DNA from 2 places in the Streptomyces sp. NPDC088817 genome. Region 1 is predicted to be linked to the other one. Evidence: riboswitches for the same ligand, from Rfam matches in the RefSeq annotation. Region 1 holds a riboswitch; the other holds the start of a gene.
What was found. A riboswitch is a leader RNA that binds a small molecule or an ion and turns the genes downstream of it on or off. The one in region 1 is predicted to bind glycine.
Positions count from the first base shown of each region.

Region 1 (15,793 bases):
GGGCTTGTGCTGCCCAGCCTGCTCGGCAAGCTCGGTGTGGACTCGCTGACGATCAACCCGGGGCTGAACGAGGCCCGTCCGACGGAGACCGCCGACATGCGGCGCGCGGGTCTGGTCCGGCTCGGGGAGATAGTGGCGTCCTCCGGAGCCGCGTTCGGCGTGCGGTTCGACCCGGTGGGCGAGCGGCTGTCCCTCGTCGACGAGAGGGGCCGCATCATCGAGGACGACCGCGCCTTGCTGGTGATGCTCGACCTGATCGCCGCCGAGCGGCGCAGCGGCCGGGTCGCGCTCCCCGTCACGACCACGCGGATCGCCGAACAGGTCGCCGCCTACCACGGCACGCAGGTGGAGTGGACGACGACCTCTCCCGACGACCTCACCCGGGTCGGCGGCGAGGAGGGGACGATCTTCGGCGGCGACGGCAAGGGCGGATTCATCGTCCCGGAGTTCAGCAGTGTCTACGACGGGACGGCGGCGTTCGTACGGCTCATCGGGCTGGTCGCGCGCACGCAGCTCACCCTGAGCCAGATCGACTCGCGGATTCCGCGTGCGCACGTCCTCAAGCGCGATCTGGCGACGCCGTGGGCCGTGAAGGGGCTGGTGATGCGCCGCGTCGTCGAGGCGGCCGGAGACCGCTTCGTGGACACCACGGACGGGGTGCGGGTCGTGGAGACCGACGGCCGCTGGGTGATGGTCCTGCCCGACCCGGCCGAGGCCGTCACCCATCTCTGGGCCGAGGGGCCCGACGACGCCTCCGCCCAGGCGCTGCTGGACGAGTGGGCGGCGGTCGTGGACAGCGCCGGCCGGTAGAACAGCAGGTGGATCAGCCGCTGGAGCACGGCTGCGGCCGGTAAAACGGACAGCACGCGCGCGTGCCGGACAAGTGACCTCCAAGGGTGCCTGTCCGGCACGCCGGTGGGCCCATTCGGAGGTCACGGCCACGTCGTGCGACGATGTGCGGCATGCCGCAGCATCCCCCCATTCGGAGCAACCCCGCGCGGCCCTCCCGACCGGACGCCTCCATGTCGTTGATCACCAACGTCATGGACCACAGCCTCGACGACGGTTACGCCGAGGCCGCCGCCCGGAAGAAGGCCGCGGGCGAGAGCGGCATGCCCAAAACCGTCCGGGCGAAGCTCGGCCTGGCGAGCGGGCTGGTGCTGGCCGCGCTCGTGGTCACCCTGGGAGCGGCCCAGGCGCGTGTGGCGGCCCCGGTCGTCGCCAAGGAGCGCCAGGAGCTGATCGACCGCATCGACAAGGAGACCGCGGCGGCCGACGAGCTCGAGGAGACCGTCGACAAGCTGCGTGACGACGTGAGTGCCCGGCAGCGCCAGGCGCTGCGGGACACCGGCGGCAACCCGCAGGCCGACCTGGTGACCATGCTGGCGGGCGCCGGCGAGGTGTACGGCCCCGGTGTGCGGCTCGTGGTGGACGACGCCAAGGAGGCCGGCACGAGCGGCGGCGGGAATCCGCGGGGGACGTCGGGTTTCTCCGACACCGGCCGGGTGCGTGACCGGGACATGCAGCGGGTGGTGAACGGGCTGTGGCAGTCGGGTGCCGAGGCCGTCTCCATCAACGGGCAGCGGCTGACGGCCCTGTCGGCGATCAGGGCCGCGGGTGCCGCGATACTGGTCGACAACAAGCCACTGGTGCCGCCGTACACGGTGCTCGCCGTGGGGGACGGGAAACGGCTCAGCGACCGGTTCCAGGACAGCCCCGACGGGCTGTACCTCCAGGCACTGAAGGACAACTACGGCATCCGGAGCAGCATCTCCGTGGAGAGCGACCTCCGGCTGGCCGCCGCACCGAGTGTGATCGTACGTACAGCACAGCCGAGCACTGAGAAGGGCACACCGTGATCGCCGTACTGGGCCTCGTCGTGGGAGTGGTGGCCGGCCTGTTGGTCCGGCCGGAGGTTCCGGCGGTCGTCGAGCCTTATCTGCCGATCGCCGTCGTCGCGGCGCTGGACGCCGTCTTCGGCGGTCTGCGGGCCATGCTGGACGGCATCTTCGACGACAAGGTCTTCGTCGTGTCGTTCCTGTCCAACGTGGTGGTGGCGGCGCTGATCGTCTTCCTGGGCGACAAGTTGGGCGTGGGCGCCCAGCTGTCCACGGGTGTGGTGGTCGTCCTCGGTATCCGCATCTTCTCCAACGCCGCGGCGATCCGACGGCACGTGTTCCGGGCGTGAGAGCGATGAGCAACCAGGACGAACAGCCCGGGAACGGGCAGCACGGCACTCTCCCCGAGCAGCAGCGGCTGCGTCAGGAACTGCCCGAGGAGGTGCCCGCGCGGACGGCCGCCGGTGAGAGCCGGGGTGCCGAGGAGAGTTCCGAGCCCGCGCTGACCGGTCGCCAGCGGCTGGCCCAGGGGCTGTGGCCGCCGCGCTTCACCCGGGCCCAACTCGTCGTCGCCCTGCTGCTGTTCGGCCTCGGCTTCGGACTCGCCGTCCAGGTCGCGTCCAACAGCAGCGGTGACAACGCGCTCCGCGGCGCCCGGCAGGAGGATCTCGTTCGCATCCTCGATGAACTGGACGACCGTACTCAGCGTCTTGAGGACGAGAAGCAGGGTCTGGAGAAGCAGCGCCAGGAGCTGGAGAACAGCTCGGACCAGGCCGAGGAGGCCCGCAGGCAGACGGCCGAGAAGGAGAAGCAACTCGGCATCCTCGCGGGCACGGTGGCCGCGCAGGGGCCCGGCATCACGATCACGATCGAGGACACGAAGGGAACGGTCCGGCCGGACATGCTGCTCGACGCGATACAGGAGCTGCGCGCGGCCGGTGCGGAGGCGATCGAGGTGAACGGCGTGCGGGTGGTCGCGAACACTTATCTGACCGATTCCGGCAAGGGTGTGGACGTCGACGGGAACAAGATCAACACTCCGTATCGTTTCAAGGTCATCGGCAAGCCGCAGGACCTCGAACCGGCGCTCAACATTCCTGGAGGCGTGGTGCAGACCCTGGAGAAGGAGCAGGCCACGGTGACGATCGACCGTTCGGACAAGATCATCGTGGACGCCTTGCGGGCGGCGAAGACGCCTGACTACGCTCGGTCGTCCTCGCGGTGAACCGGCGGTGCATGGCGGTCGTCCGGCAGGGGCATGAGGTTGCGGGGGGTCGGCGCACCGATTGGGTGGTGCGTGGTGGAAACTGTCTGGTGGATACGGACGTTGTGAGGATGTCCGGGTCGACCGGTGTATGCAGTCAGGGTTCGTCCTGCCCCACGGGCGGGTCTGTTTCGGTCAAGGGGAATCGCCCGTGAAGTTGTTTGCGAAGTTGTTCGGCAAGAGCGCGCGAGAGGGCGGCGAGAACGCGACGGCCCGTCACCGCGCACAGCCCGACGCGGAGGGCCAGCGTCCGCTGTTCAGGGACCAGGTGGCCGGTCAGGGCGCGCCGTCGGTTGACCCTGCCCAGTCGGGCGGCATAGGTTTCGGAGAACCGTCAACCTCAGGTACGGCTGGAGGGTTTGCCGCCGGTCCGTACGCGTCCGATGCCCCCGCGGGGCAGCCGCGGCAGGAGGATCCGTCCATGTCCGTCCTGGTGTGCACGAGGTGCGGTAACCGCAACGCGGAGAACAGCCGTTTCTGTTCGAACTGCGGCGCGCCGCTGCGGCCCGGCGCGACGCCGGAGCGCTCGTCGGAGACGACCTCGACGATCTCCATCTCCGGCCTCGAGGCCTACGACGCGGAGGCCACCGGCCAGACGCCGATGCTGTCTCCGGAGGCGCAGGCGGCCGTCGACGCGCTCCCGCTGGGCTCGGCCCTGCTGGTGGTGCGCCGCGGACCGAACTCCGGCAGCCGTTTCCTCCTGGACGGCGAGCTGACCACGGCCGGGCGTCATCCGCAGAGCGACATCTTCCTGGACGACGTGACGGTCTCGCGTCGCCACGTCGAGTTCCGCCGCAACCCGGACGGTTCGTTCACGGTGGCCGACGTCGGCAGCCTGAACGGCACGTACGTCAACCGGGAGCCGATCGACCAGGTCGCGCTGTCCAACGGCGACGAGGTGCAGATCGGCAAGTACCGGCTGGTCTTCTACTCGAGCCGGCAGGGCATCTGACCCGTCAGGGAAGGTCCATGCGTCAATCACCGAGCGGCGGTGCCGGGCACGGCACCGCCGCCACGGACAGTGGGCTGAAGAGCATCGGCACGGTGCTGAACGTGCTGCGCGGCGAGTTTCCCGAGGTCACCGTCTCCAAGATCCGCTTCCTGGAGTCGGAGGGCCTCGTCGAGCCGCGGCGCACCCCCTCGGGGTACCGCAAGTTCAGCACCGGCGACATCGAGCGGCTGGCCCTGGTCCTGCGGATGCAGCGCGACCACTACCTGCCGTTGAAGGTGATCCGCGAGTACCTGGACGCCATGGAGCGTGGCGAGGCGGTCCATCTGCCGGCGGTGGGCCGGCAGCGTGAGGGCGGATCCGTGCCGCCGCCGGCCGAGGCGCCGGCGGGAGTCCGGATCGGGCGGGACGAGCTGCTCACCGCCGCGGGCATCGAGGAGGCGGAGCTCCAGGAGTGGGAGTCGTACGGGCTGCTCACTCCGTCGGAGGACGGGGCCTACGGCGCCGAGGCGGTGACCGTGGCCTCGCTCGTGTCCGAGCTGGGGCGTTTCGGTATCGAGCCCCGGCATCTGCGGGTGATGAAGGCGGCCGCCGACCGGGAGGCCGGGCTCGTCGACCAGGTGGTGGCGCCGCTCAAGCGGCACCGCAACCCACAGACCAGGGCACATGCCGAGGCCCGCGCCAAGGAGCTCGCCGAGCTCACGGTGCGGCTGCACGCGGTGCTGGTCCAGAGCGCGCTCGGGCTGCGGCTGCCGTGAGCGGGCCGTATACGGCCGGATCCTCCTCCCAGGCCCGGCCCGACTACCCAAACGTCCCGGGCACCGCCTAGGGTTGCTGTGTGAACGAGCTCGATGTCGTAGGTGTCCGGGTCGAGATGCCCTCCAACCAACCGATCGTGCTCCTGCGTGAAGTGGGAGGCGACCGTTACCTCCCCATCTGGATCGGGCCAGGGGAGGCGACGGCGATCGCCTTCGCCCAGCAGGGCATGGCCCCCGCGCGTCCGCTGACCCACGACCTGTTCAAGGACGTGCTGGAGGCGGTCGGCCAGGAACTCACGGAAGTGCGCATCACGGACCTGCGTGAAGGCGTCTTCTACGCCGAGCTGGTGTTCGCCAGCGGTGTCGAGGTGAGCGCCCGGCCGTCCGACGCCATAGCGCTGGCCCTGCGCACCGGGACGCCGATCTTCGGCAGTGACACGGTGCTGGACGACGCGGGGATCGCGATCCCGGACGAGCAGGAGGACGAGGTGGAGAAGTTCCGCGAGTTCCTCGACCAGATCTCGCCGGAGGACTTCGGCACCAGCAGCCAGTGAAGCGTCCGAACGAGCCACGGGAGACCGCCCAGCGCCCTCCCTCCGGCACATTCGGATAGCCTTTCCCGGCGATGGGGTACGCGAAACCACTCTTAGGGTGATTATCACTCGGCGTGCCGAGTGTGGCGATCGTTGACGCACCCCTGGTGACTGCCTACCGTCGAGGAGGCAGGTCAAGGACGGAGGTCGGCGTGAGAAGCAGCGGCGACGGTACGGCTGGGGGTGCCCCCGGACACAATGCCGGGGGAAGCGGTCCGTACCCTCCCCAGGGCTCTCGGATCCGACCGAGCGGGGGGTATCCCCCTCTCGATGGCGTGGCCGGTCGTGCTCCGCAACGACCGACGGCGGTGCCGAGCAGCGGAGGGGCGGCGGTCATGGCGACCGAGCAGATCGGCTACCGCGGTCCGACGGCCTGCGCGGCCGCCGGTATCACCTACCGGCAATTGGACTACTGGGCGCGTACCGGGCTGGTCGAGCCGAGCGTGCGGCCCGCCCACGGGTCCGGCACCCAGCGCCTCTACAGCTTCCGGGACGTCGTCGTCCTGAAGATCGTCAAGCGGTTCCTCGACACCGGCGTGTCGCTGCAGAACATCCGTACCGCCGTCCAGCACCTGCGCGAGTGCGGTTTCCGTGACCTCGAGCGGATGACGCTGATGAGTGACGGCGCCACGGTGTACGAGTGCACGTCGCCCGACGAGGTGCACGCGCTGCTCCAGGGCGGCCAGGGAATCTTCGGCATTGCCGTCGGTGTGGTGTGGCGCGATGTGGAGAGTGCGCTGTCGCAACTGCACGGTGAGCGGATCGACACCGGGGAGACGCTCGTGGGGCCCAATCCGCGGGACGAGCTGGCACGGCGGCGCAACCGCGCCGTCTGAGCGGCCCTTCGGGCCGATACGGGCGTTCCGACCACCGACGCGCCGCTGACCCGGCCCGATCCGCCGGGGCGTTGTCAGTGGCGTGGTGCAGCATCGTAGATGTGAGAACCGCACCCACGATCCTCCATCTCGACATGGATGCCTTCTTCGCCTCCGCGGAGCAGGCGTCCAAGCCGAGCCTGCGCGGGAAGGCCGTGGTCGTGGGCGGGCTGGGACCGCGCGGGGTGGTGGCCACCGCGTCGTACGAGGCGCGCGTCCTCGGGGTCCACTCCGCGATGCCGATGGCCCAGGCGCGGCGCCTGGCGCCGAACGCCGCGTACCTCGTGCCGCGCTTCGCCTTCTACCGCTCCATCAGCGAGCGGGTGATGGGCCTGCTGCGGGCGCTGTCGCCGCTGGTGGAGCCGCTGAGCCTGGACGAGGCGTTCGTGGACCTGGAGGCCGGGGGAGCCGCCTGGGACGGGGATTCCGCCCGGCTGACGGGTGTGAGACTGCGCGCCGACATCCGGGCGGTCACGGGGCTCACGGGGTCCGTGGGGCTGGCCGCCTCCAAGATGCTCGCCAAGATCGGGTCCGAGCGGGCCAAGCCCGACGGGCTGGTGCTCATCGAGCCCGGCACCGAGCGGGCCCTGCTCGGTCCGCTGTCCGTGCGGACCCTGCCGGGCGTCGGCCCGGCCACGGGCGACCATCTGCGGCGGGCCGGGATCCACACCGTCGAGGAGATCGCCGAGGCCGGTGAGGACGAGCTCGTACGGCTGCTCGGCAAGGCGCACGGGCACGCGTTGTACGCGATGGCGCTGGCCCACGACGAGCGTCCCGTCGTCGCCGAGCGCGAGGCGAAGTCGGTGTCCGTCGAGGACACATACGACGTGGACATCCACGACCGCGTCCGGGTCGCCCTGGAGGTGCAGCGGCTCGCCGACCGCTGCGTGGGCCGGCTGCGCGGGGCCGGTCTGTCGGGGCGCACCATCGTGCTGAAGGTGCGCCGCTACGACTTCTCCACCCTGACCCGCTCCGAGACCCTGCGCGGGCCCACCGACGACCCCACGGTGATACGCGAGGCGGCCGCCCGGCTGCTGGACTCCGTGGACACCACCGGCGGCGTGCGGCTTCTCGGCGTGGGTGTGTCCGGACTCGCCGACTACACCCAGGAGGACCTGTTCGCGCAGGCGGCGGGCGCGCAGGCCGCGGAGGCGGAGGGCCGGGGCCCGGCCGAGGAGCGGCCCGAGGAACCCGTCGAGCAGCAGCCTGCGCCCACCGAGCGGCGGCTGCCGGCGGGCCGCGACGTACGGCACGCCGAGTTCGGCCACGGATGGGTGCAGGGCAGCGGTCTCGGCCGCGTCACCGTCCGCTTCGAGACGCCCGGCTCCGCGCCGGGCCGGGTCCGCACGTTCGCTCTGGACGACCCGGACCTGGAACCGGCCGAACCCCTGCCTCTGGTTCCCGCGGTTCCCGCGGCTCAGCTCTCGTCCGGGCCCGAGCCGGAGCCCGCCAGCTTGCCGAAGTGGTGGTCAGGGACGGCCGGGGGAGGGGCCACGTCGAGACCGTAGTGGTGATAGAGCTGCAGTTCCTGCTCGGGGGACAGATGGCGGCCCACACCGAAGTCGGGGGCCTCCTTGATGAGCGTGCGGTCGAAGGGGACGCGCAGGGCTCCCTCGACCAATTCGCTGGGTTCCAGGGGGACGAAGGCGTCCCGGGAGAACAGGCCGGTGCGTATCGCCGCCCACTCCGGCACTCCGGTGGCGTCATCGAGGTAGACCTCGTCCACCGTGCCGATCTTGTGGCCGTTGCGGTCGAACGCCTTGCGGCCGATCAGGTTGCGCGGATCGATCTCCGTCTGCACTGTCCCTCCACGTGGTCGCAACTCATCCGTAAGCACTACAAAAGAGCACATTCAGCGGGGCGGCCACTCGAAGGCCCGTGCGGCTGCCCCGCTGGTACTCTGGGCAACGGCTGCTGACCCCGTGCGGGAGAGCCCTCCGGCTTCACCGGGGGCGCCGAAGGAGCAAATCCTCCCCGGAATCTCTCAGGCCCACGTACCGCACGGACGAGGTCACTCTGGAAAGCAGAGCGGGTGCCGACGCATCCCGCTCTCACCGACGGTGAAAACCGGAGCCCTTGGGCGGCCCGGTGAAACTCTCAGGTTGAGATGACAGAGGGGGAGGCCGTCGGGGCACCCGTGCCGTGGTGTCCCTCGAAGGTCGTGTCAGACCAGGAGGCCTCCGCAATGACCGCCCAGCGCATCCCGCTCTCCGAGCTCGAACAGGGCATCCCCTTCGAACAGCGCCACATCGGGCCCGACCTGGAGGCGCGGGCCAAGATGCTCGCGCAGGTCGGCTACGGCTCGCTCGACGAGCTCACCGCCGCCGCGGTGCCCGATGTGATCAAGAACGCCGACGCGCTCGACCTGCCCGGCGCCCGCACCGAGGCCGAGGTGCTGGCCGAGCTGCGCTCCCTCGCCGACCGCAACCAGGTCCTCGGCTCGATGATCGGACTCGGCTACTACGGGACCTTCACCCCGCCGGTCATCCTGCGCAACGTCATGGAGAACCCGGCCTGGTACACGGCCTACACCCCGTACCAGCCCGAGATCTCCCAGGGCCGCCTCGAGGCGCTGCTGAACTTCCAGACCGTGGTCGCCGACCTGACCGGTCTGCCGACCTCCGGCGCGTCCCTGCTCGACGAGGGCACCGCCGCCGCCGAGGCCATGTCGCTGTCCCGGCGCATGGGCAAGAACAAGAAGGGCCTGTTCCTGGTCGACGCGGACGCGCTGCCGCAGACCATCGCGGTCATCCAGACCCGCGCCGAGCCGACCGGTGTCGAGGTCGTCGTCGCCGACCTCGCCGCGGGCATCCCCGCCGAGATCGCCGAGCGTGAGATCAACGGCGTGCTCCTGCAGTACCCGGGCGCCTCCGGCGCCGTGCGCGACCTGAAGCCCGTCATCGACCAGGCGCACGAGCTGGGTGCCCTGGTCACCGTCGCCGCCGACCTGCTCGCGCTCACCCTGCTGAAGTCGCCCGGCGAGCTCGGCGCGGACATCGCCGTCGGCACCACCCAGCGCTTCGGCGTGCCGATGGGCTTCGGCGGCCCGCACGCCGGCTACATGGCGGTGCACGAGAAGTTCGCGCGCAGCCTGCCCGGCCGCCTGGTCGGCGTCTCCGTCGACGCCGACGGCAACAAGGCCTACCGCCTCGCCCTGCAGACCCGTGAGCAGCACATCCGCCGCGAGAAGGCCACCAGCAACATCTGCACCGCCCAGGTGCTGCTCGCCGTCATGGCCGGCATGTACGCGGTCTACCACGGCCCCGAGGGCCTGCGGGACATCGCGCTGCGCACCCACCGCTACGCCACGGTCCTTGCCGAGGGCCTCGAGGCCGGCGGCTTCGAGGTCGTGCACGGCGCGTACTTCGACACGCTGACCGTCAAGGCCGAGGGGCGTGCCGCCGAGGTCGTCGCCGCGGCCCGCGAGGGCGGCGTGAACCTGCGTCTGGTCGACGCGGACCACGTCTCGATCGCCTGCGACGAGACCACCGTCCGGGACCGGCTGCGCGCCGTGTGGGCCGCCTTCGGTGTCGGGGGCGACATCGAGGCGTTGGACGCGGCCGCCGGGGACGCGCTGTCCGAGGCGCTGCTGCGCACCGACGGCTACCTCACCCACCCCGTCTTCCACCAGTACCGGTCCGAGACCGCGATGCTGCGCTACCTGCGCCGGCTGGCCGACCGCGACTACGCGCTCGACCGCGGCATGATCCCGCTGGGCTCGTGCACCATGAAGCTCAACGCGACGACCGAGATGGAGCCGGTCACCTGGCCGGAGTTCGGGCAGCTGCACCCGTTCGTGCCCGCCGAGCAGGCGGACGGCTACCTCACCCTCATCCGTGAGCTGGAGGACCGTCTCGCCGAGGTCACCGGCTACGACAAGGTCTCCCTCCAGCCGAACGCCGGGTCCCAGGGCGAGCTGGCCGGTCTGCTCGCCGTGCGCGGTTACCACCGGGCCAACGGCGACGAGCAGCGCACCATCTGCCTCATCCCGTCCTCCGCGCACGGCACCAACGCCGCCAGCGCCGTGATGGCCGGCATGAAGGTCGTCGTCGTCAGGACTGCCGAGGACGGCGAGATCGACGTCGAGGACCTGCGGGCCAAGATCGAGCAGTACCGTGAGCAGCTCGCCGTGCTGATGATCACCTACCCGTCCACGCACGGCGTGTTCGAGGAGCACGTCGCCGACATCTGCGCGCAGGTCCACGAGGCCGGCGGCCAGGTGTACGTCGACGGTGCCAACCTGAACGCCCTGGTGGGCCTCGCCAAGCCGGGCCACTTCGGCGGCGACGTCTCCCACCTGAACCTGCACAAGACGTTCTGCATCCCGCACGGCGGCGGCGGTCCCGGCGTCGGCCCGGTCGGCGTGCGCTCCCACCTGGCGCCGTACCTGCCCAACCACCCGCTGCAGCCCGTCGCCGGCCCGGAGACCGGGGTCGGCCCGATCTCGGCCGCGCCGTGGGGCTCGGCCGGCATCCTGCCGATCTCCTGGGCCTACGTCCGCCTGATGGGCGGCGAGGGCCTCAAGCGGGCCACGCAGGTCGCCGTGCTCAGCGCCAACTACGTCGCCAAGCGCCTCGAGCCGCACTACCCGGTGCTCTACACCGGCCCCGGCGGCCTGGTCGCCCACGAGTGCATCATCGACCTGCGCCCGCTGACCAAGGAGACCGGGGTGACCGTGGACGACGTGGCCAAGCGCCTGATCGACTACGGCTTCCACGCGCCGACGATGTCGTTCCCGGTGGCCGGCACGCTGATGATCGAGCCGACCGAGTCCGAGGACCTGACCGAGCTTGACCGGTTCTGCGACGCGATGATCGCGATCCGTGCCGAGATCGAGAAGGTCGGTGCCGGAGAGTGGGCCGAGGACGACAACCCGCTGCGCGGCGCCCCGCACACCGCCGCCGCGCTCGGCGGGGAGTGGGAGCACGGCTACACCCGTGAGGAGGCCGTCTTCCCGGCCGGCGTCACGGCCGCCGACAAGTACTGGCCGCCGGTGCGCCGCATCGACCAGGCCTTCGGCGACCGCAACCTCGTCTGCTCGTGCCCGCCGCTGGACGCGTACGAGGACTGAGCGAACGGCTCACAGGGCTCCCGTCCGACCCGGGCGGGAGCCCTCGCCGTGTCGTCACGCGGTGGCCAGGGCGACCTCGGTCGACTTGATCAGGGCGGTGACGTGCGTGCCCTCCGCCAGGCCGAGGTCCGTGGCGGCGTCGCTGGTGATCGCGGCGGTCAGCTCGCCGCCCTCCACGCCGACCCGGACGGACACCATGGCCGCGCCCTGGGTGATCCGGCTGACGGTGCCCGGCAGCCGGTTGCGGATGGACAGGCCCTCCACCGGCCCGGTGGCCAGGGACACCTCCGTCGACTTCACCAGGGCCCGCACGGCGGTGCCCTCCTTCAGTCGCAGGTCCTCGACGGCGTCCCGGGTGATCGCGGACGTGAGCTGTCCGCCCCCGTCCAGGCGTACGTGAACGAGGGCCATCGCATCGCCTGGGGTGACGGAGGTGACCGTTCCGGGCAACTGGTTGCGCATGCTCAGGCTCATGGGGGGACGCCTCGTGGGGTGGGGGACGTGGTGACACCCACCGTAGGGCGGCCGGTGCCTCAAGCCGGGTAGGCGTGGGTCTGCGTCGCCTTGACGGTCGCCCAGACCACCGCGCCCGGGTGCAGGTCCAGCTCGGCGGCCGCGACCGTGGTCAGGTCCGCGGTGAGGGCGAGTTCCCCGGTCAGGTCGGCGCGGATCTGGTCGCCGTGGGTCTCCAGGCCGGCGACCTCGCACTGCCACAGGTTGCGCGCGCTGGTGCCCGAGGGGCGGTCCCGGAAGAGAGTGACCGCACTCGGCGGGAAGGCCACGAACACCGCTCCCGACAGTGCCTCCGTGATGGTGACGGCGGGACCGGACGCGAGACGGACGGTGTGGCCCTCCGCCTCACCGCGGTAGAGGTTCAGGCCCACCAGCTGTGCGACGTAGTCCGTGCGCGGACGGCGGGCGATCTCCGACGGGGTGCCCTCCTGGACGACACGGCCGTGCTCGACCACGACCAGCCGGTCGGCCAGCACCATCGCGTCCAGCGGGTCATGGGTGACCAGGACGGCGACGGCCTCGAACTCGGCGAGGTGCCGACGGAGCTGGGCGCGAACCTCCAGCCGGGTGCGGGCGTCGAGCGCCGCGAGCGGTTCGTCGAGCAGCAGCAGCCGGGGCCCGGTGGCCAGGGCGCGGGCCAGGGCCACGCGCTGCGCCTGGCCGCCGGAGAGACGGCGGGGCTTGGCACCGGCGTGGTCGGCCAGCCCCATCCGGTCCAGCCACCGCGCGGCCTGCGCGCGGGCCTCGGCCTTGGACGTGCCCCGGCAGCGCGGCCCGAAGGCCACGTTGTCCAGGGCCGACAGATGCGGGAACAGCAGGTAGTCCTGGAAGACGACACCGACCGGGCGTGACTCGGGCGGCGTGCGGTCCAGCGCGGCGCCGTCCAGGCGCAGATGGCCGCCGGTGAGCGGCACCAGGCCCGCCAGGGCGCGCAGCGCCGTCGTCTTCCCGGCGCCGTTCGGGCCGAGCAGCGCCACCACGTCGCCCGGGGCGGCGGTGAGCGCGACGTCGAGGCGGAAGGCGCCGCGGTCGACGACGAGGCGGGCGTCCAGGCCCTCCCCCCTCGCGCCCCCGGCTCGCACGCCGGCCGGGGTCCGGTCGATGTCGGTCATGAGATGAACGTCCTGGATACGGGGCGGGTCGGGATCGGCGTCGTCATCACGAGGCGGTCATCCAACGGTCCCGCAGACCCGCCAGTACGGCGATCGACACCGCGAGCAGCACCAGGCTCAGGGAGATCGCCGCCGCCGGATCGTTCTGCAGGGCCAGGTAGACGGCCAGTGGCATGGTCTGCGTACGGCCGGGGAAGTTGCCGGCGAAGGTGATCGTCGCGCCGAACTCGCCGAGCGCCCGCGCCCAGGCGAGCACGGCGCCCGCGGCGATGCCCGGCGCGATCAGCGGCAGGGTGACCCGGCGGAACGCGGTGAAGCGTGAGGCGCCCAGCGTGGTGGCCGCCTCCTCGTAGCGCGGGTCGGCGGCCCGCAGTGTGCCCTCGACGCTGATCACGAGGAACGGCATGGCCACGAACGCCTCCGCGACCACCACCCCGGCCGTGGTGAACGGCAGCGTGATCCCGAACCAGGAGTCCAGCCACTGCCCGACGACGCCGTTGCGCCCCAGGGCCAGCAGCAGGGCCACACCGCCCACGACCGGCGGCAGCACGAGCGGCAGCGTGACCAGGGCCCGGACGAATCCGCGTCCGGGGAAGTCCGTACGGGCCAGCAGCCAGGCCAGCGGAACACCGAGCACCAGGCTCACGGCGGTGGCGGCGGTGGCGCTGACCAGGGACAACTGGAGCGCCTGCCACACCTCGGCGCTGGTCAGCTGGTCCGGCAGGCTGCGCCAGGGGGCCCGGATCAGCAGCGCGAGCAGCGGCAGCAGCAGGAAGGCCAGGCCGACCAGGGCGGGGACCAGCAGAGGCAGCGGCGCGCCGCCGAGCGCGCGGCCGCGCCGCGACCCGTTCCTCCGGGTCGCGACGCGGGCCTCGTCGATCCCGGTCACGGCTTCAGGAACCCGGCCCCGGTCAGTACCTTCTGGCCGTCGGCCGACGTCACCAGCTCGATGAACGCCTTGGCCGCGGCGGCGTTCGGCGCGTTCTTGAGCAGGGTGATCGGGTAGTCGTTGACGGCCTCGGCCGACTCGGGGAACTCCACGCCCTGGACCCGGTCGGCGGCGGCCTTCGCGTCGGTCTTGTAGACGAGGGCCGCGTCGGCCTCCTTCAGCTCGACCTTCGTCAGGGCGCTCTTGACGTCCTGCTCGTAGGAGACCGGGGTCAGCTTGAGGTTGCTTGCCTCCAGCACCTTCTGGGCGGCGGCGCCGCAGGGCACGGTCTTGTCGCACAGGACGACCTTCAGGTTGGACCCGGTGAGGTCCTTCAGCGAGGCGATCTTGTCCGGGTTGCCCGGCGCGGTCGCGATCTCCAGCTGGTTGCGGACGAAGGTGACCGGTGTCCCGTCCGCGTCGTTCTTGTCGGTCACGATCGCCATGGTCTTGGGGCTGGCGGCGGCGAACACGTCGGCGGGGGCACCGGAGGTGATGCTCGCGGCGAGGCTGTCGCTGCCGCCGAAGTTGAAGGTGACCTTGGCGCCGGGGTGCTGCTGCTCGAACTGCTTGCCGAGCTCGGTGAAGGTCTCCTTCAGCGAGGCGGCGGCGAAGACGGTCACGGTGCCGGACAGCTTCGGCGCGGAGGACGCCGACGTGTCGGATCCGGCCGCGGACGAACCGTCGGAGGACGAGGAGGAGCAGGCGCTGAGGGCGAGCAACGCCGCGGCCCCCGCCACTCCCGACTGCAGCATCCTGGTCCGTCGCGTGGAACGGGTCATCACGGTTCTACTCCTCTGGCTCTGCACGGGAAGAAGCTGTCGCGCCCTGCCACGACCGTTCGATGGCCGTGAAGCGATCATACTGCCGCAATTGCCAGGTGTAAGGCCCCTGTTGCATCGCATGAGCCGGTGATACGCCGGGCAGGTCCTCGCATGTGCGTTTGTGCGGTGCGGTCGCTCGGGTACGGACCCTTCGGAGGTGGTGCCCGTGACGCTCGCGGAGCTCGACCTGACCGGCGACCTCGCCCGCCCGGCCCGGCTGACCGTGCGGGATCTGCTCGGATGGCCGCAGCACGGAGTGGGAGCCGCCTTCACCTGCGCCACCAGCGGAGTGCGGCACCACCGCTTCACCGGACCGCGCCTGTACGACGTGCTGTCCGCGGCCGGGCCCGGCTTCGACCCGGCCCGGCGCAAGGACCGGCTGCGCTTCCTGATCGCGGTCACGGCCGCCGACGGACACCACGCGCTGCTGTCCTGGGCGGAGATCGACCCCGACTTCGCCGACGCGCCGGTCCTGCTCGCGGTGAGCATCGACGGCGCCCCGCTCGACAGCGCGGGCCCTCAACTGGTGCTGCCGCAGGACCGCTGCGGCGCGCGCTACGTCAGCGGCGTACGGGCGATCCGCGTGGACGGCGGCTATCGCGCGTGTGCCGAGGTGTGAACGGGTTCGGTCAGGCCCGGTCGATGTGCACGTTCGTCGACTTCACGCGGGCGGTGGCCTCCATGCCGACCTCCAGGCCCAGTTCCTCCACGGCCTCCCGGGTCAGCAGGGAGACGAGGCGGTGCGGGCCGGCCTGGATCTCCACCTGGGCGGCGACGTCGCCGAGCTTGATGGCGGTCACGATGCCGGCGAAGGCGTTGCGGACCGACGTGTACGAGGGGCCCTCCTCGCCGCCGCCGCTCCGGGCCAGCTCGACCGAGAACGCTGCGAGGTCCCGGCCGTCGATGAGCCGGCGTCCGCCCTCGTCGCGGTGGGTGGCCATCCGGCCCGCGTCCGCCCAGCGGCGCGCGGTGTCCGGGCTGACACCGAGCAGCCGGGCCGCCTGCCCGATCGTGTAGGACTGCATGCCGGTCACGATAGAGCCGCAGGTGGTGTGGGGCGGACCTGGG
Region 1 covers NZ_JBIVJN010000006.1:384,473-400,265, reverse strand. Annotated here, with positions in the region: gene ACIP4X_RS14500 (sugar phosphate nucleotidyltransferase) at 1-810, shown strand, start outside; gene ACIP4X_RS14495 (DUF881 domain-containing protein) at 963-1,859, shown strand; gene ACIP4X_RS14490 (small basic family protein) at 1,856-2,188, shown strand; gene ACIP4X_RS14485 (DUF881 domain-containing protein) at 2,194-3,063, shown strand; gene ACIP4X_RS14480 (FHA domain-containing protein) at 3,194-4,054, shown strand; gene ACIP4X_RS14475 (MerR family transcriptional regulator) at 4,072-4,809, shown strand; gene ACIP4X_RS14470 (bifunctional nuclease family protein) at 4,890-5,363, shown strand; gene ACIP4X_RS14465 (MerR family transcriptional regulator) at 5,555-6,238, shown strand; gene ACIP4X_RS14460 (DNA polymerase IV) at 6,340-7,785, shown strand; gene ACIP4X_RS14455 (PRC-barrel domain-containing protein) at 7,695-8,078, opposite strand; glycine riboswitch at 8,193-8,287, shown strand; gene gcvP (aminomethyl-transferring glycine dehydrogenase) at 8,463-11,348, shown strand; gene ACIP4X_RS14445 (TOBE domain-containing protein) at 11,403-11,822, opposite strand; gene ACIP4X_RS14440 (ABC transporter ATP-binding protein) at 11,882-12,973, opposite strand; gene modB (molybdate ABC transporter permease subunit) at 13,020-13,862, opposite strand; gene modA (molybdate ABC transporter substrate-binding protein) at 13,859-14,683, opposite strand; gene ACIP4X_RS14425 (molybdopterin-dependent oxidoreductase) at 14,883-15,344, shown strand; gene ACIP4X_RS14420 (helix-turn-helix transcriptional regulator) at 15,355-15,750, opposite strand.

Region 2 (15,793 bases), on a different contig from region 1:
CGCCGAGGATCTTGGGCAGGTCGTTGTCGGCGATGCCCTGCACCGCGTAGGAACCGACTCCGTCCAGCGAGAAGACGGTCTCGGTGATCACGGCGCCGCCGAGCAGCAGGCCGATGTCCATGCCGAAGACGGTGATGATCGGGGTGAGCGCGGCCCGCAGTCCGTGCCGGACGACGACCTTGCCCTCGCCCAGGCCCTTGGCCCGCGCGGTGCGGATGAAGTCCTCGTTCATCGTCTCCAGCATGCCCGAGCGGGTGAGCCGGGCGTAGATGGCGGAGTAGAGCAGCGCCAGGGAACACCACGCGGGGAAGAGCGTGTTGGCCCACTGGGCGGGGTTCTCGGTGAACGGGATGTAGGTGCGGCCGAAGATCGGCCACTTGAAGACGAAGAGCAGGATCGCCAGGTTGCCCGTGAAGAACATGGGCAGGGAGACACCGGCGAGCGCGACACCCATGAAGGTGCGGTCGAAGATCGAACGCGGCTTGAGGGCGGAGATGACACCGACCGTCACGCCGGAGAGCAGCCACAGGACGGCCGCACCCGAGGCCAGTGAGAGCGTCACCGGCATACGGGAGGTCAGCTGGGGCCAGACCTGCTCGTGGGTCTTGAAGGAGTACCCGAAGCACGGCGCGTCGCAGTGCACCGCGGTGGGGCCCAGGTCATAGGTGGCGCCGGCCACGATCCCCTTGATGAAGTGCCAGTACTGGACGTAAAGGGGCTGGTCCAGACCGAGGTTCTGCTTGACCGCGATGATGTCGGCCTTGGAGGGGCTCTTGCCGATGTACTGCTGCGCCAGCTGGTCAGCGGACTGACCGGCGAGCCGCGGCAGCAGGAAGAAGATGGCGAAGGTGACCGCGGAGACGACCAGCAGCAGGAGCACTGCTGCGAACGTCCGGCGGAGGATGTACGAGATCACGGGGCCGGCGCCGGCGCCCGCGGGCCGTGAGGCCCGCGGGCACCAATGCCTTCACCTGCCTTCCGGGGCTGCTACTTCGTGGTGCCGATGTTGAGGTAGTCGTACTGACCGCTCCAGGCCGCCGAGGAAACCAGGTTCGTGGCGTTCTGCGGGCGGGCCAGCAGGACCTTGAAGTAGGTCAGCGGGACGATCACGGCGTCGTCCATGGTCTTCTTGTCGATCTGCGCGTACAGGCTGTTGCGCTCGGTGTCGTCCTGCGTCGCGATCGCCTTGGACAGCAGACCGTTGACTTCCTTGCTGTCGTACTGCGACAGGTTGGTGTTACCGGACTGGCTGATGGCCTCGCCGTTCAGGATCTGCTGCAGGAAGCCGTAGCCCGAGGGCCAGTCGGCACCCCACTGCATCATCATCAGACCGATGTTCTGCTTCTGCGTGACCTTCGGAACACCCGCGTAGTCGGTGAAGTACTTGCCCGACGGGTACTGCTTGAGGGTGGCCTTGATGCCGACCTTCTGCAGGGAGTTGATGATCGCCGTGGCGGCGTCGATCTCCTGCTGGCGGTCGGAGCGCGCCGAGATGTTCGTCGTGATCGACGTCTTGCCGCAGGCCTTCAGGTGCTCCTTGGCCTTGGCCTCGTCGCCCTTGTTGTCCGCGGTCGCGTAGACGTCCGACTTCTCGTAGCCGGTGATGTCCGGCGGCAGAACGGTGGAGGCGATCTCACCGCGGATCGGGCCGCCCTCGGCGGTCTGCACCGAGGCCTTGTCGATCGCGAACTGCACGGCCTTGCGGCACTCGACGTTGTCGAACGGCGCGACCTTGGTGTTGATCGCCATGTAGACCAGGCGGCCACCGAAGGTGTTGTCCGTGTTGGCCCGCTTCTTCGGGTCGCTGAGGACCTGCGCCTGGGTCGAGGCCTGGACACCCGTGCCGACGAGGTCGATCGCGTCGCCCGCGAGGACGTCCTTGTCGATCGTCTCGGGGTTGACCTTCATGTTGACGACGATCTTGTCCGGCAGCTGCGTGCGCAGCGGGTCGGACTTCGCGTCCCAGTTCTCGTTGCGCACGAGGACGACCTGCTTGCCCTCGGAGTAGCTCTCGAACTTGTAGGAGCCCGAGGACATGATGTTCTTGACGTAGTCGACGCCCTTGTCCTTGGCCTGAGGCACCGGAGCGGTCTCCGGGGCGGCGACCAGGTAGTCGAACTCCTGGAAGGCCTGCTTCAGGTGGAAGACGATGGTGGTGTCGTCCGGCGTCTCGATGGAGGACAGGCCCTTGGCGCTCTTGTCCTTGTAGGGGCCCTTGTACTTGTCGCCGCCCGCGAGGAGCTGCTGGAAGTAGTTGGGGCCGAGCGAGAGCACGTCACGCGCGAAGTTGGAACGCTCGACGGCGTACTTGACGTCCTTCGTCGTGATCGGCGTGCCGTCCTGGTACTTCAGACCCGCGCGGATCTTGTACGTCCAGGTCTTGCCGCCGTCGCTCGGGGTGCCCTTGCCCTCGGCCAGGTCCGGGACGAGGGTGTTGCCCTCGGTGCCGGCGCCGGGCTTGAAGGTCATCAGCGGGCGGGCCCACAGCCGGCTGAGGTTGTACATGTACGCGTAGTACGTGTTGCCCGGGTCGAAGGAGTCCGGGACGTCGGACATCTCGTAGGTGAGGGTCCCGCCCTTCTTGCTGGAGGCGTTGACGACCCCCTTGGTCGCGGCGTCGGCCCCAGCCGACTTGGTGCCGCTGCCGTTGTCGTTCTTGTTGTCATCGGCCTTGCTGCAACCTGCGACAAGCAGGCTGACGGAGCCAATGGCCGCAACCGCGGCCAGCGCTGACCTTCGCATGATGGGCGGGTTCCCCTCCATTGTACGGAAACTTGTTGTGCTCTCGGCAGCAGGCGTCAGCGGCTGCGCGGGTCGAGAGCGTCGCGGAGACCGTCGCCGAGCAGGTTGAACGCCAGGACGGTCACGAAGATGGCGAGCCCGGGCACGATCATGTACTGAGGATCGACCTCGTAGAACGTGACCGCTTCGCGGAGCATGCCGCCCCAGGAAGCCTGCGGGGGCTGGATGCCGACGCCGAGGAAGCTAAGGGAGGCCTCGAAGAGGATGTTGGTCGGGATCAGCAGCGTCGAGTAGACGATGATCGGGCCGACCAGGTTGGGCATCAGTTCCCGGAACAGGATGTACGGGCCCCGGGCGCCCATGCCCCGGGAGGCGTCCACGAACTCGCGCTCGCGCAGGGCGAGCGTCTGGCCGCGGACGATCCGGCCCAGGTAGGGCCAGTTGAAGAAGCCGATGATGAAGATCAGCACGCTGAGGTGCAGCGGCAGTCCGGTGAGGCCGAACGCGCCGCCCTGCAGGGTGGCGGAGATGGCGATCGCGAACAGCAGCAGCGGGAAGGCGAGGAAGGTGTCCATCAGCCGGCTGATGATCGTGTCGACGCGGCCGCCGTAGTAGCCGGCCACGACGCCCATGATCGCCCCGATGACGTTGGACAGGATCGTCGCGCCGAACGCGACCACCAGCGACACCCAGGATCCCTCGAGGATGCGGGTGGCGATGTCACGGCCGAACTTCGGGTCCACGCCCAGCGGGTGGTCCGCGCTCATGCCGCCCCAGGCGCCGTTGGGCAGCGAGGTGTTGGGGTCGATCAGATCCTGGTTGAACGCGTTGGGGTCGAGCCCGAACACGGCCTGGATGGGACGCGAGAGGATCGCGAGCAGGATCAGCAGGACCACGATGGCACCACCGGTGACCGCGACCTTGTCCTTCTTGAACCGGGTCCAGGCGATCTGTCCGAGGGAACGGCCCTCGATCCGCCGCTTGTCGGCACCAGCGAGCACAGCCTCCGGCTGCGTCTCGGCTGCCGCCCCGGTGGTCTCGATCGGTGCGGTCACAGTGACCTGACCCCTCTCGCCGGTGGTTGACCGGCCTTTTCTCCGCCGCTGTGGACGGCTTTGGTTCGATTGCCTGCTGCGCGATGGCGGCAGATGGATGCGGCACAACTGTCCGGCGGATCCCCCGATTGGTTCGATCACAGGATCGAAGGCCCTGCATCCGCGAGGCGAGTCTTCAACGCGCCGGCGATCACTCGCCAGGGCTGACCATGAATGGATGCGCAAACGTGATGCGGGTTGGGGGTTTCCGTTATCCGGACACAGGGTAGCGCCTCTCGAACGCCCTCTGCTCCACCCAACTGGCCGGATGCCAGCACGACTTGGCTCCTCCAGGGCGGTCGCAAACCAGACGAACAGCGCTTTCTCGTCCGGTACCGCCGTGCCGCATACGCCCTGCTCAGAGCGTTCCACAAGGCATTTTTCGCGCACGGGACGCGGCCCGTTCCGGCGGGAGATCCGGTGCCGGTGAACCGTCGTTCCGGTGCGGTGCGCGCGGGTCGGCGAGGGCGCGACGCGGCCCCGTCACCAGCATGTGGACAGGGGAGCCGCCGCCCCGGAGGCCGGACTTCCGGCCGCCTCCACGACCGGGTCGCGGCGGGGCATGACGGCCGTGAACCGGCACCCGGGGCCGGCGTCCCGACGGGCGGCCGGCGCCCCGGCCGCCCGTCGCGATCAGCATGGCGTGATACATCCACTCGCCGCGCGACGCGCCGATGTCACGGGCGGCGTCGACGGCCGGGATCCGGTTCGCTCCCGCGCCCGGACCGCCGGCCGGCGAACACGCTCAGTAAGCCCACTGATCCGGACGGGGATACCCGGCCGCCGGGGACGCGTGATGGACCTCACGGTCGTAGAACGGGCGGGAGTTGGCGCGCAGCCACATCGCGACCGGGTCGTACTCGTCGGACATCGCGACCGTCGACACCGGCAGCCCGTCGGGGACGGCGCCGATGGACTGCTGCATCATCACCCGCACCGAGTCGACCGCCGGCGGCGAGGTGTCGTACACGTCGAGCCCGATGGCGAGGTACGGCGCTCCGACCGCGGGCTGCACCCAGGCCCGGCGCAATGAGCGCAGGGCAGGGGTGCGTTGGGCGTTCTGGGTGAGCAGGCCGTAGAACTGCGCTGCCTCGACGGCCGGTTCGGACAGGCTGAGCGGGCCCGAGGGCTGGCGGTCCAGGCCGGTGGCGATGCGCCGCAGGTCCAGCCAGGGGACGCCGACGCCGCCGCCCGGGGCGTGCGGGTTCAGCCAGAGGCCGTAGTGGTCGGGGAAGAGGGTGCGGGCCACGTCGAGGCCGTCGACGACCTCGTAGGAGCGGTTCCAGCCGCTGGCCGACAGCTCCTGGGCGGAGGTCACGCAGGGGGCGTAGCCGTGCCCGCCGACCTCCATGTGGCCGTACTGGGCGTCGGGGGAACCGGCCTGACCGTGCCACAGCAGCATCCAGACCTGGCCGGAGGACGGGGTCGCCAGAGCGCGGAGCAGCGCCTCGTAGGCGTCGTAACGCCCGGGCGTCACCTGGCGCAGCGTCTGCTCGACCTGCCCGGCCGTGGTGCCGCTGGCGCTCACTTGTACCGCCCCTCCATACAACCGACGTTTCGACCGAGCCGTGAGCCCTAGCTTAAGCCGCCGTCCGGCGGCCGGGGACTCGCCGTGCGCCGCCGATCGCGGATCGTGTGCGCCCGCCCGCGTCCCCGGTCGGACTCAATGGCCGCGCTGGTAGAACGGGCGGACGTTCTCCCTCATCCAGTCCGCCACCGGATCCTGGGCCACGTCCAGCAGGACCAGGGTCACCGGCCACTTGGCCGGGTTGGCCGCCAGGGCGCGGCCCAGGGCGTCCAGGGGGGCGGCCTGCGGGTCGCCCTCCCACTGGGACAGTTCGACGCCCACGAACATGACCGGGTCGTCCGTCTCGACGGCGGCCAGGCAGCGGCGGGCGGTGCTGACCACGCCGGTCGCGGCGAACTCGGCACCGGCGGCGGCGAGGAAGTCCACCGGGTCGTCCTGCCAGTCGGGTTCGAAGAGGCGGACGCGGCCGCCGCTCGCCGGGCCGTCCAGCGGGGTGCGCCCCGCCCGGCACAGTTCGGCGACGGCGGCCGGCGGCAGCGGCAGGCCGACCACGCCGTCCGGGTTGAGCGCGATGCCGGCCTGCGGGGGCAGTCCGCGCGCGAACTCGACGGCGGGCGCCACGGTGAACGCCATGTGCGGGCCCGCGACCTGGCGCAGCTGCTCCTCGGAGCTGAAGACCGGCACATAGGCCTGGCCGTCGATGTCGAGCGTGGGCAGGTCGAGCGGGCCGCTGCGCGGGCCGCCGCCGTTGGGCAGGGGCACCCAGAGGTGGCTGCGGCCGAGCACCTCGGCGATGCGGCCGTCGGCGGACGGTACGCCGAGGGAGGCGGACAGCACCTCCTCCAGCTCGTTGCCGGGCCATCCGCCGTGCGGGTGGGAGTGCGCCTGTGCCGGAAGGTCTGCGGAGAAGTCCGCCGGGAAGTCCATCTGCTACCGCCTGCTGTGAACCACTGCTGTGGCCGAAAGGTTATCGGGTATTCGCAGGACGTAACCGTGTACTTACTGCCACAGGACGGTCACGGATGCCGACCTGCCGCGAAGCGGGCGGGGCGTGCAATGATGTCCGCGCAACTGCATATCGGCCGCTTGAATCCGCGCGGGAGAGTCCCCAGCCGTCTCGCTGGGGCGCCGAAGGAGCAAGTACCTCCCTTGAATCTCTCAGGCACCGTTACCGCGTGGGCGAGGCACATCTGAAAAGCGGGCCGCTGGCGCAGTGGCTCCACCCAAGGTGCAAGCCGTGCTCCGTCCGTCCGACGGCGGTCATGGCGAACCTCTCAGGTTCCGATGACAGATGGGGAGGACATGGATCCGTCCTCGTCCGTCATGCCTGGGAGACCGCCCGATGAGCAGTACCGAACCCGACCGCCCCCGCCGGACCGCGCTCGACGCGCTGCACCGCTCGCTCGGCGCGACGATGACCGACTTCGCCGGCTGGGACATGCCGCTGCGCTACGGCTCCGAGCGCGACGAGCACATCGCCGTGCGGACGAAGGCCGGCCTCTTCGACCTGTCCCACATGGGCGAGATCACCGTCACCGGCCCGCAGGCCGTCGCCCTGCTGAACCACGCCCTGGTCGGCAACATCGCCACCGTCGGCCTCGGCCGCGCCCGCTACACCATGATCTGCCAGGCCGACGGCGGCATCCTGGACGACCTGATCGTCTACCGGCTGGGCGAGACCGAGTACATGGTCGTCGCCAACGCCTCCAACGCCCAGGTGGTGCTCGACGCGCTGACCGAGCGGGCTGCCGGCTTCGACGCCGAGGTCCGCGACGACCGGGACGCCTACGCGCTGCTCGCCGTGCAGGGCCCCGAGTCCGCCGGCATCCTGAAGTCCCTGACCGACGCCGACCTGGACGGCCTGAAGTACTACGCCGGGCTCCCGGGCACGGTCGCCGGCGTCCCCGCCCTGATCGCGCGCACCGGCTACACCGGTGAGGACGGCTTCGAGCTGTTCGTGGCGCCGGGCGACGCGGAGAAGCTGTGGCAGGCGCTGACCGACGCCGGCGCGGACGCCGGTCTCGTCCCCTGCGGTCTGTCCTGCCGTGACACCCTGCGCCTCGAGGCGGGCATGCCGCTGTACGGGCACGAGCTGACGACCTCGCTGACCCCGTTCGACGCGGGCCTCGGCCGGGTGGTCAAGTTCGAGAAGGAGGGCGACTTCGTCGGCCGCGAGGCCCTGGTGGCCGCCGCCGAGCGCGCCGCCGCCGAGCCGCCCCGGGTGCTCGTCGGCCTGGTCGCCGAGGGCCGCCGGGTGCCGCGCGCCGGGTACGCGGTCGTCGCGGGCGGCGAGGTGATCGGCGAGGTCACCTCCGGCGCCCCCTCCCCCACCCTGGGCAAGCCGATCGCCATGGCGTACGTCGACGCCGCGCACGCCGCTCCGGGCACGGCCGGTGTCGGGGTGGACATCCGGGGCAACCACGAGCCGTACGAGGTCGTGGCGCTGCCCTTCTACAAGCGGCAGAAGTGACACGGCCGTAGCCGCCACGGAGGCGACGTGAGACACGTCACTCCTGGTCACGCACGCCTTTCGCACTCCCCATTCATCACCATTGACCCGCGTACAGGAGAATTCTGGCCATGAACAACCCTCAGCATCTGCGCTACAGCAAGGAGCACGAGTGGCTGTCGCCCGTCGAGGACGGCGTGGCGACGGTCGGCATCACGGAGTTCGCGGCCAACGCGCTCGGCGATGTCGTCTACGCCCAGCTCCCGGAGGTCGGCGACACGGTGGCCGCGGGCGAGACCTGCGGTGAGCTGGAGTCGACCAAGTCGGTGTCCGACCTGTACTCCCCCGTCAGCGGTGAGATCACCGAGATCAACGAGGACGTGGTGAGCGACCCGTCGCTGGTGAACTCCGCTCCCTTCGAGGGCGGCTGGCTGTTCAAGGTGCGCCTGGCCGAGGAGCCCGCCGACCTGCTCTCCGCCGACGAGTACGCCGCCGAGACGGCCGGCTGAGAATCGGACCTACGCACATGACTGTTCTCAACACTCCCCTGCACGAGCTCGACCCGGACGTGGCCGCCGCGGTCGACGCCGAGCTGCACCGCCAGCAGTCCACGCTGGAGATGATCGCCTCCGAGAACTTCGCCCCGGTGGCGGTCATGGAGGCCCAGGGCTCGGTCCTCACCAACAAGTACGCCGAGGGTTACCCCGGCCGCCGCTACTACGGCGGCTGCGAGCACGTCGACGTGGTCGAGCAGATCGCCATCGACCGCATCAAGGAGCTGTTCGGCGCCGAGCACGCCAACGTGCAGCCGCACTCCGGCGCGCAGGCGAACGCGGCCGCGATGTTCGCGCTGCTCAAGCCCGGTGACACGATCATGGGTCTGAACCTCGCCCACGGCGGGCACCTGACCCACGGCATGAAGATCAACTTCTCCGGCAAGCTCTACGACGTCGTCGCCTACCACGTGGGCGAGGACGGCCGGGTCGACATGGCCGAGGTGGAGCGGCTGGCGAAGGAGTCCAAGCCGAAGCTGATCGTGGCCGGCTGGTCCGCCTACCCGCGTCAGCTCGACTTCGCCGCGTTCCGCCGGATCGCGGACGAGGTCGGCGCGTACCTCATGGTCGACATGGCGCACTTCGCCGGTCTGGTGGCCGCGGGCCTGCACCCGAACCCGGTGCCGCACGCCCACGTGGTCACCACCACCACCCACAAGACGCTGGGCGGCCCGCGCGGCGGTGTGATCCTGTCCACCGCCGAGCTGGCCAAGAAGATCAACTCCGCGGTCTTCCCCGGTCAGCAGGGCGGCCCGCTGGAGCACGTGATCGCCGCCAAGGCGGTGTCCTTCAAGGTCGCCGCGAGCGAGGAGTTCCGCGAGCGCCAGCGCCGTACCCTGGAGGGCGCCCGCATCCTGGCCGAGCGTCTGGTCCAGGACGACGTCCGGGCGGTCGGCGTGGACGTCCTGTCCGGCGGCACGGACGTGCACCTGGTCCTGGTCGACCTGCGCGACTCCGAGCTGGACGGGCAGCAGGCCGAGGACCGCCTCCACGAGATCGGGATCACCGTCAACCGCAACGCGATCCCGAACGACCCGCGCCCGCCGATGGTCACCTCGGGCCTCAGGATCGGCACGCCGGCCCTGGCCACCCGCGGTTTCACGGCCGAGGACTTCACCGAGGTCGCGGACGTGATCGCCGAGGCGCTGAAGCCGTCCTACGACGCCGACGCGCTCAAGGCCCGGGTGAGCGCCCTGGCCGGCAAGCACCCGCTGTACCCGGGTCTGAACAAGTAAGTCCCGTTTCGAGGAGTGCCGTGGGGGGGGCGGCGGCCCCCCCCCCCCCCCCCCGCCCCCCCCCCCCCCCCCCCCCCCCCCCCCCCCCCCCAGGAGGGTGACCCCGGGCCCGACGCGGGGGTCTGCCCGCGGGGCCCGCAACCCCCCGGGTGTCCGGGGTTATAAACTTTTAGGCCGTTTTGGGGGGGGGGGGGGGGGGGGCCGCCCCCCCCCCCCCCCCCCACGGCGCCCCCGCCCCCTGGCACCCCCAGCACCACCCCGTCTTGAGGAGTCACCGTGGCCATCTCGGTCTTCGACCTGTTCTCGATCGGCATAGGCCCGTCGAGCTCCCACACGGTCGGCCCGATGCGGGCGGCCCGCATGTTCGCCCGCCGGCTGCGCAACGAGGGCCTGCTGGAGCGGGCCGCGTCGGTCCGCTCCGAGCTGTACGGCTCCCTCGGGGCGACGGGCCACGGCCACGGCACGCCGAAGGCGGTACTGCTCGGTCTGGAGGGCGCCTCGCCGCGCACGGTGGACGTGGAGACGGCCGACGAGCGGGTCGAGACGATCAGGACCTCCGGCCGGCTGAGCCTGCTCGGCGAGCACGAGATCGCGTTCTCCTACGACGACGACATGGTCCTGCACCGCCGCAAGGCGCTCCCCTACCACGCCAACGGCATGACCCTGTGGGCGTACGACGCCTCCGGGGCCGAGCTGCTGGCCAAGACGTACTACTCGGTCGGCGGCGGCTTCGTCGTGGACGAGGAGGCGGTGGGCGCGGACCGCATCAAGCTGGACGACACGGTGCTGAAGTACCCCTTCCGCTCGGGCGACGAGCTGCTGCGCCTGACGAAGGAGACGGGCCTGTCGATCTCCTCCCTGATGCTGGAGAACGAGCGGGCCTGGCGCACCGAGGAGGAGATCCGCGAGGGCCTGCTGGAGATCTGGCGGGTGATGGAGGCGTGCGTGGGGCGCGGCCTGAACCGCGAGGGCATCCTGCCGGGCGGTCTGAAGGTGCGCCGCCGCGCTGCCGTCACCGCCCGCCAGCTGCGCGCCGAGGGCGACGCGACGGCCCGCGCGATGGAGTGGATCACCCTCTACGCGATGGCGGTGAACGAGGAGAACGCGGCCGGCGGCCGGGTGGTCACCGCCCCGACCAACGGCGCGGCCGGCATCATCCCGGCGGTCCTGCACTACTACATCAACTTCATCCCCGGCGCGGACGAGGACGGCGTGGTCCGCTTCCTGCTCGCCGCCGGCGCGATCGGCATGCTCTTCAAGGAGAACGCCTCCATCTCCGGCGCCGAGGTCGGCTGCCAGGGCGAGGTCGGCTCGGCCTGCTCGATGGCGGCGGGCGCCCTCGCCGAGGTCCTGGGCGGCACCCCCGAGCAGGTCGAGAACGCCGCCGAGATCGGCATGGAGCACAACCTCGGCCTCACCTGCGACCCCGTGGGCGGCCTGGTCCAGATTCCCTGCATCGAGCGCAACGGCATGGCCGCGGTCAAGGCCGTCACCGCCGCCCGCATGGCCATGCGCGGCGACGGCTCCCACAAGGTCTCCCTCGACAAGGTCATCAAGACCATGAAGGAGACCGGCGCGGACATGTCGGTCAAGTACAAGGAGACGGCCCGCGGCGGGCTGGCGGTGAACATCATCGAGTGCTGAGGAGGTCCGGCCCGTGCCGCCGAGCGGGCCGCTACTTCCTGACGATCAGCCAGACGGTCAGGGCGATCAACGCGAGGGCCGCGAGTGAGGCTGTGACGATCTTGGCGGTGCTGTACGGGCGCTCGCCGGCCACCTCGCCGGTGCGGGCGTTCACCGTGACCTGCCAGGTGCGCCCGGCGTGGACGTAGGTGAGGAACCACACCGGGAGCAGCATCAGCTTGAAGGTGACGTCGGAGTAGTGGGTGTCGACCGACTCGACCCGCTGCTCGTCGCCGCCGATGTCGCTGCGGCAGTCGCCCTCGATGACCTCGGCCATCCGCTGCTTGGCCGTCTCCAGGCCCGCCTCGGGCTCGATGTCGTAGCGCACCGTCTGGAAGCCCGCCAGGTACTCCTCCTGGTAGGGCCTCGCCTCCTCCAGCGGCCACGGCGTGAGCTTGTCGAGCTGCTTGGCCGTGACATGGCCGGTGCCGGGCACCAGGACGTCGTCGAAGTCCCGGGACACCGTTCCGGAGGCCGGGTACCAGCGGGTGTGCCGCACCTGCTCGGTCACGGTGCGGGTCTCGCCGTTCTCGGTGACGGTGCGCGTCACGGTCTCGTAGTAGTACTCGCCGCGCCGGCCCCGGTAGTCGGAGACGGTGGCCGCGTCGTACGTCCAGTGGGGCAGGTAGCTGCCCTTGAAGGACTCCGCCTCGGTGACCTTCTTCAGGTCCTTGGGGGCGAACCAGCGCGAGGACGTCCAGGCGCGCAGCGCGTCCCGGGCGCCGTCGCGGTCGAGGCCGAAGGGCACGACGGCCTCGGGGACGACCCGCTCGGTGGCGCCCGCGTCGGCCACCAGGGGCGTGGCGCAGAACTGGCAGCGCACGGAGAGCGTGTCGCTCTCGGTGCGGGCCCCGCAGCCGGGGCAGACGAAGGTGTTCACGGAGCCGGGCCCGGCCAGCGGCTTGGCGGGGAGCGCCGCCAGCTCCTGGATCGGGTGCTCCCGCACCGCGCGCGGGACGGGCACGATGGCCTGCTGGTGCCCGCAGTAGGGGCAGCGCAGCGCGTCGGTCCCCGGGGCGTACTCCACGGTGGCACCGCAGGCCTCGCACGGGTACGAGCGGGCGGAGGCGGCGGTGGCCTGGTCCTCGGTCATGGTCGTCGTCCCCGCCCGGTCAGGCCTGGGGCGGCAGCGGCGGCGGGACGCTGCCGAAGAGGCGTCCGACCTCAGGGACCTGCTCGGCGGGGAGCCAGCCGGACATGCCGTTCTGCCAGACCAGGGTGGTCCGGGCGAGGGTGCCGGCGCCGATCAGACCGGTGAGCGCGGCGGTGTCGTACGGGCCCTGCTGGGCGCCGCCGACGCCGATGAACCACTGCTGCTGGGGCAGCGGCGGCGGGACGGCCGCGGGAGCGGCAGGCGCGGGCGCCGGGGCCGGGGCCGGGGCCGGGGCCGGGGCCGGGGCCGGGGCCGCGGGAGCCTGCTGCGGGGTGAGGCCCTCCGCCATGCGCCGGCCCAGCGCCATGCCGACGCCCAGTCCGACGCCCTCGCCCGCGGCGCCGGGGTTGCGCGCGGCGTCGCCGATCGCGTCGGCCGCCTGGAGCTGGGTGTACTGGTCGAGGTTGCCCACGATCCCCATCCGGGAGCGGGCGTCGACGGCGGCCTCGACCTCGGGCGGCAGCGAGATGTTCTCGATGATGAACTTGGGCACGGCGATGCCGACCGGGGCCAGCTCCTCGGTGAGGGCGGTCGCCAGCGCGGTGCCGAGCCCGTCCTGACGGGTGGCCAGGTCCAGCATCGGCACCCCGGCCGTGGCCAGGGCGGTCGCCAGCCGCCCCACGATGAGCTGCCGCAGGTACTCCTGCACCTCCTCGGTGCGGAACTGCGGGTCGGTGCCCGCCAGTTCGCGCAGCAGCGCGGCGGCGTCCACGACGCGGGCGGCGAAGGCGCCGAAGGCCCGCAGCCGCACCATGCCGAACTCGGGGTCGCGGACGATGACGGGGTTCTGGGTGCCCCACTTGAGGTCGGTGAACTGGCGGGTGGTGACGAAGTAGACCTCGGCCTTGAACGGCGAGTGGAAGCCGTACTTCCAGCCCTTCAGGGTGGACAGCACCGGAAGGTTCTGCGTCTCCAGGGTGTAGGTGCCGGGCGTGAAGACGTCGGCGATCTGCCCCTCGTTGACGAAGACCGCCGTCTGCGACTCGCGGACGACGAGCTTGGCGCCCATCTTGATCTCGTTCTCGTAGCGCGGGAAGCGCCAGACGATGGTGTCGCGACTGTCGTCGGTCCACTCGATGATGTCGATGAACTCACCGCGTATACGGTCCATCAGTCCCATGGCCCGCCCCCGTTTCCTCTGCTTCGGCGCACTTCGCGTCCGCACGATAGCAATCGCCGCCGCCCCGGAGGTCCGGCACCTGATCGAACCTGTTCCCCCGGGGGCTACCGCGCGGTAACCGTCCTTCCCTACGCTTCAGCTCAACTCAACTACAAACAAAGGGAGTTGGTCATGGGCGGGACGAGAAGACTGGCGGGCTTACTGGGTGCGGTGGCGCTCCTGACGGCGGTCCCGGGCAACGCCCGCGCCGCGGAGCCGACGTTCGCCGGTACGACGGCGATCGGTACGCACAACGCGTACGAGAAGGCCAAGTACACGTACTTCGCGCAGGCGCTGGACTCCGGGGCCTCGCTGCTCGAGATCGACGTCTACACCGACCCGCTCACCCGGCGCTGGCGGGTCAGCCACAGCAATCCGCTGGGCAACGACAACAACTGCGAGGCCGCGAAGACCCCCGGCGAGCTGTACGGCAAGAACCGCGACCAGGACCTCGGGAGCTGCCTGGACAACATCGCCGCCTGGCACCAGCTCCACCCCGACCACCGGCCCATCGTCTTCAAGATGGAGATGAAGAACGGCTTCAACAACACCCTCGGACTCGGGCCCGCCGCGTTCGACACCCTGGTGCGGCAGAAGCTCGGCGACATGGTCTACAAGCCGTCCGACCTGCTGGGCGGGAAGCACGCGTCGCTGGACGCCGCCGCCAGGGCCGACGCCTGGCCGTCCCGGAACGCCCTCAACGGCAAGGTCCTCTTCGAGCTGATCCCCGGCACGGTGGAGCAGGCCAACCCCTTCGACCACTACTGGACCGACCAGGAGTACGGCGACCACCTGCGCGACCTGTACGCGGCCGGGAACATCGCCTCCGCCCAGGCGTTCCCCGCCGTCCTCGGCGCCGCCGCGGGCGACCCGCGCGCGAGCCGCTACGACGCCTCGATCCGCCCCTGGTTCGTGTTCTTCGACGGCGACGCGGCGACCTACGTCACCAAGGGCTACGACACGTCCTTCTACTCCCGGAACCACTACATCCTGATCACGACGGACGCGGCCCAGGTCGCCCCGGCGATCTCCTCGACCAGTCCCACGGACGCGGAGGTGGCCGCCCGCCTGTCCCTCCTGGCCGGGCAGCACGCCAGCCTGATCACCTCGGACTGGTCGGCCAAGTCGGCCGTTGTACTGGGTTCGGTGGTCCCCCGGAGCTGATGTTCGAACGCCCTGAAGGGATCGCCCGTACCAGTTGTGGGGCAGAAGCCAACCAACGACTCCTCCCCGCAGCACCTTCAGGGAGTGTGCATGCTGCACGGCATCGATGTGAGCGCCTACCAGTCCTCCACCTACGGCACGAGCGGCCTCTCCTTCGACTTCATCAAGGCGACGGAGGGCCGCACGTACGTCAACTCCAAGCTCAACGCCCAGACCAAGCAAGGCCGCGACGCCGGTCTCGTGGTCGGCTTCTACCACTTCCTGTGGCCCGGCAACATCACCGCGCAGGCGGAGTACTTCGTCGCGCAGGCGCCCGAGAAGGCGGGCGACGTCCTGGCCGTCGACTGGGAGACGACCGGCGACGGCACGCACGCGACCAACGCCGAGAAGGACGCGTTCATCCGCAAGGTCAAGTCCCTGCGCCCGCACAACCGCGTCGTGCTCTACACGAACCGGAACTTCTGGCTCGACATCGACACCACCTCCTACGCGGGCGACGGCCTGTGGATCGCCGACTACGTCGCCGCCGGGGAGCCCCGGATCAAAGCGAAGTGGCTCTTCCACCAGTACACCGACGACCCGCTGGACAAGGACGTGGCGAACTTCGCCAGTGCGGCCGCGCTGCGCCAGTGGGCGGACGTCTGATCCGGGGCGGCACCGGATACCTCCGTCCCGGTGCGGGACGGCCGGGTGATCCGCGTCACCGGCAAAGCCCGGCCTGATCACACAACCGTGGACGGATCCCGCGGGTCTACTGTGCGAGCCGTCCCGCCTCTGCGTGCGGCGGCTCCACTCTTCTCGCTCCTCACGAAGGACACCGCGGATCCGCTATGGGTAGACCTCGCTACATCTGGGGTACGGCTGCCGTCGTCACGGCAGGGATCGTCGGAGGGCTGTTACTGACCACGGACTCCGATCAGCCGGGCAAGGGCACCGAGGGTGACGCCAGGCCGGGTCCCGTCACGAGCCAGGCCCGCACGGCCGCGCTGACGGCGGGCGAGCACGGCACCAGTGCCGCGCTGAAGCAGGAGC
Region 2 covers NZ_JBIVJN010000013.1:224,818-240,610, forward strand. Annotated here, with positions in the region: gene ACIP4X_RS24185 (ABC transporter permease) at 1-916, opposite strand, end outside; gene ACIP4X_RS24190 (ABC transporter substrate-binding protein) at 988-2,763, opposite strand; gene ACIP4X_RS24195 (ABC transporter permease) at 2,799-3,797, opposite strand; gene ACIP4X_RS24200 (enhanced serine sensitivity protein SseB C-terminal domain-containing protein) at 4,582-5,364, opposite strand; gene ACIP4X_RS24205 (enhanced serine sensitivity protein SseB) at 5,500-6,291, opposite strand; glycine riboswitch at 6,452-6,548, shown strand; gene gcvT (glycine cleavage system aminomethyltransferase GcvT) at 6,707-7,834, shown strand; gene gcvH (glycine cleavage system protein GcvH) at 7,945-8,322, shown strand; gene glyA (serine hydroxymethyltransferase) at 8,340-9,602, shown strand; gene ACIP4X_RS24225 (L-serine ammonia-lyase) at 9,879-11,246, shown strand; gene ACIP4X_RS24230 (hypothetical protein) at 11,278-12,378, opposite strand; gene ACIP4X_RS24235 (SPFH domain-containing protein) at 12,398-13,549, opposite strand; gene ACIP4X_RS24240 (phosphatidylinositol-specific phospholipase C domain-containing protein) at 13,730-14,761, shown strand; gene ACIP4X_RS24245 (GH25 family lysozyme) at 14,852-15,406, shown strand; gene ACIP4X_RS24250 (N-acetylmuramoyl-L-alanine amidase) at 15,592-15,793, shown strand, end outside.
Region 2: linked by a shared signal. The riboswitch ahead of gcvT (glycine cleavage system aminomethyltransferase GcvT) and the one ahead of gcvP (aminomethyl-transferring glycine dehydrogenase) in region 1 are both predicted to bind glycine.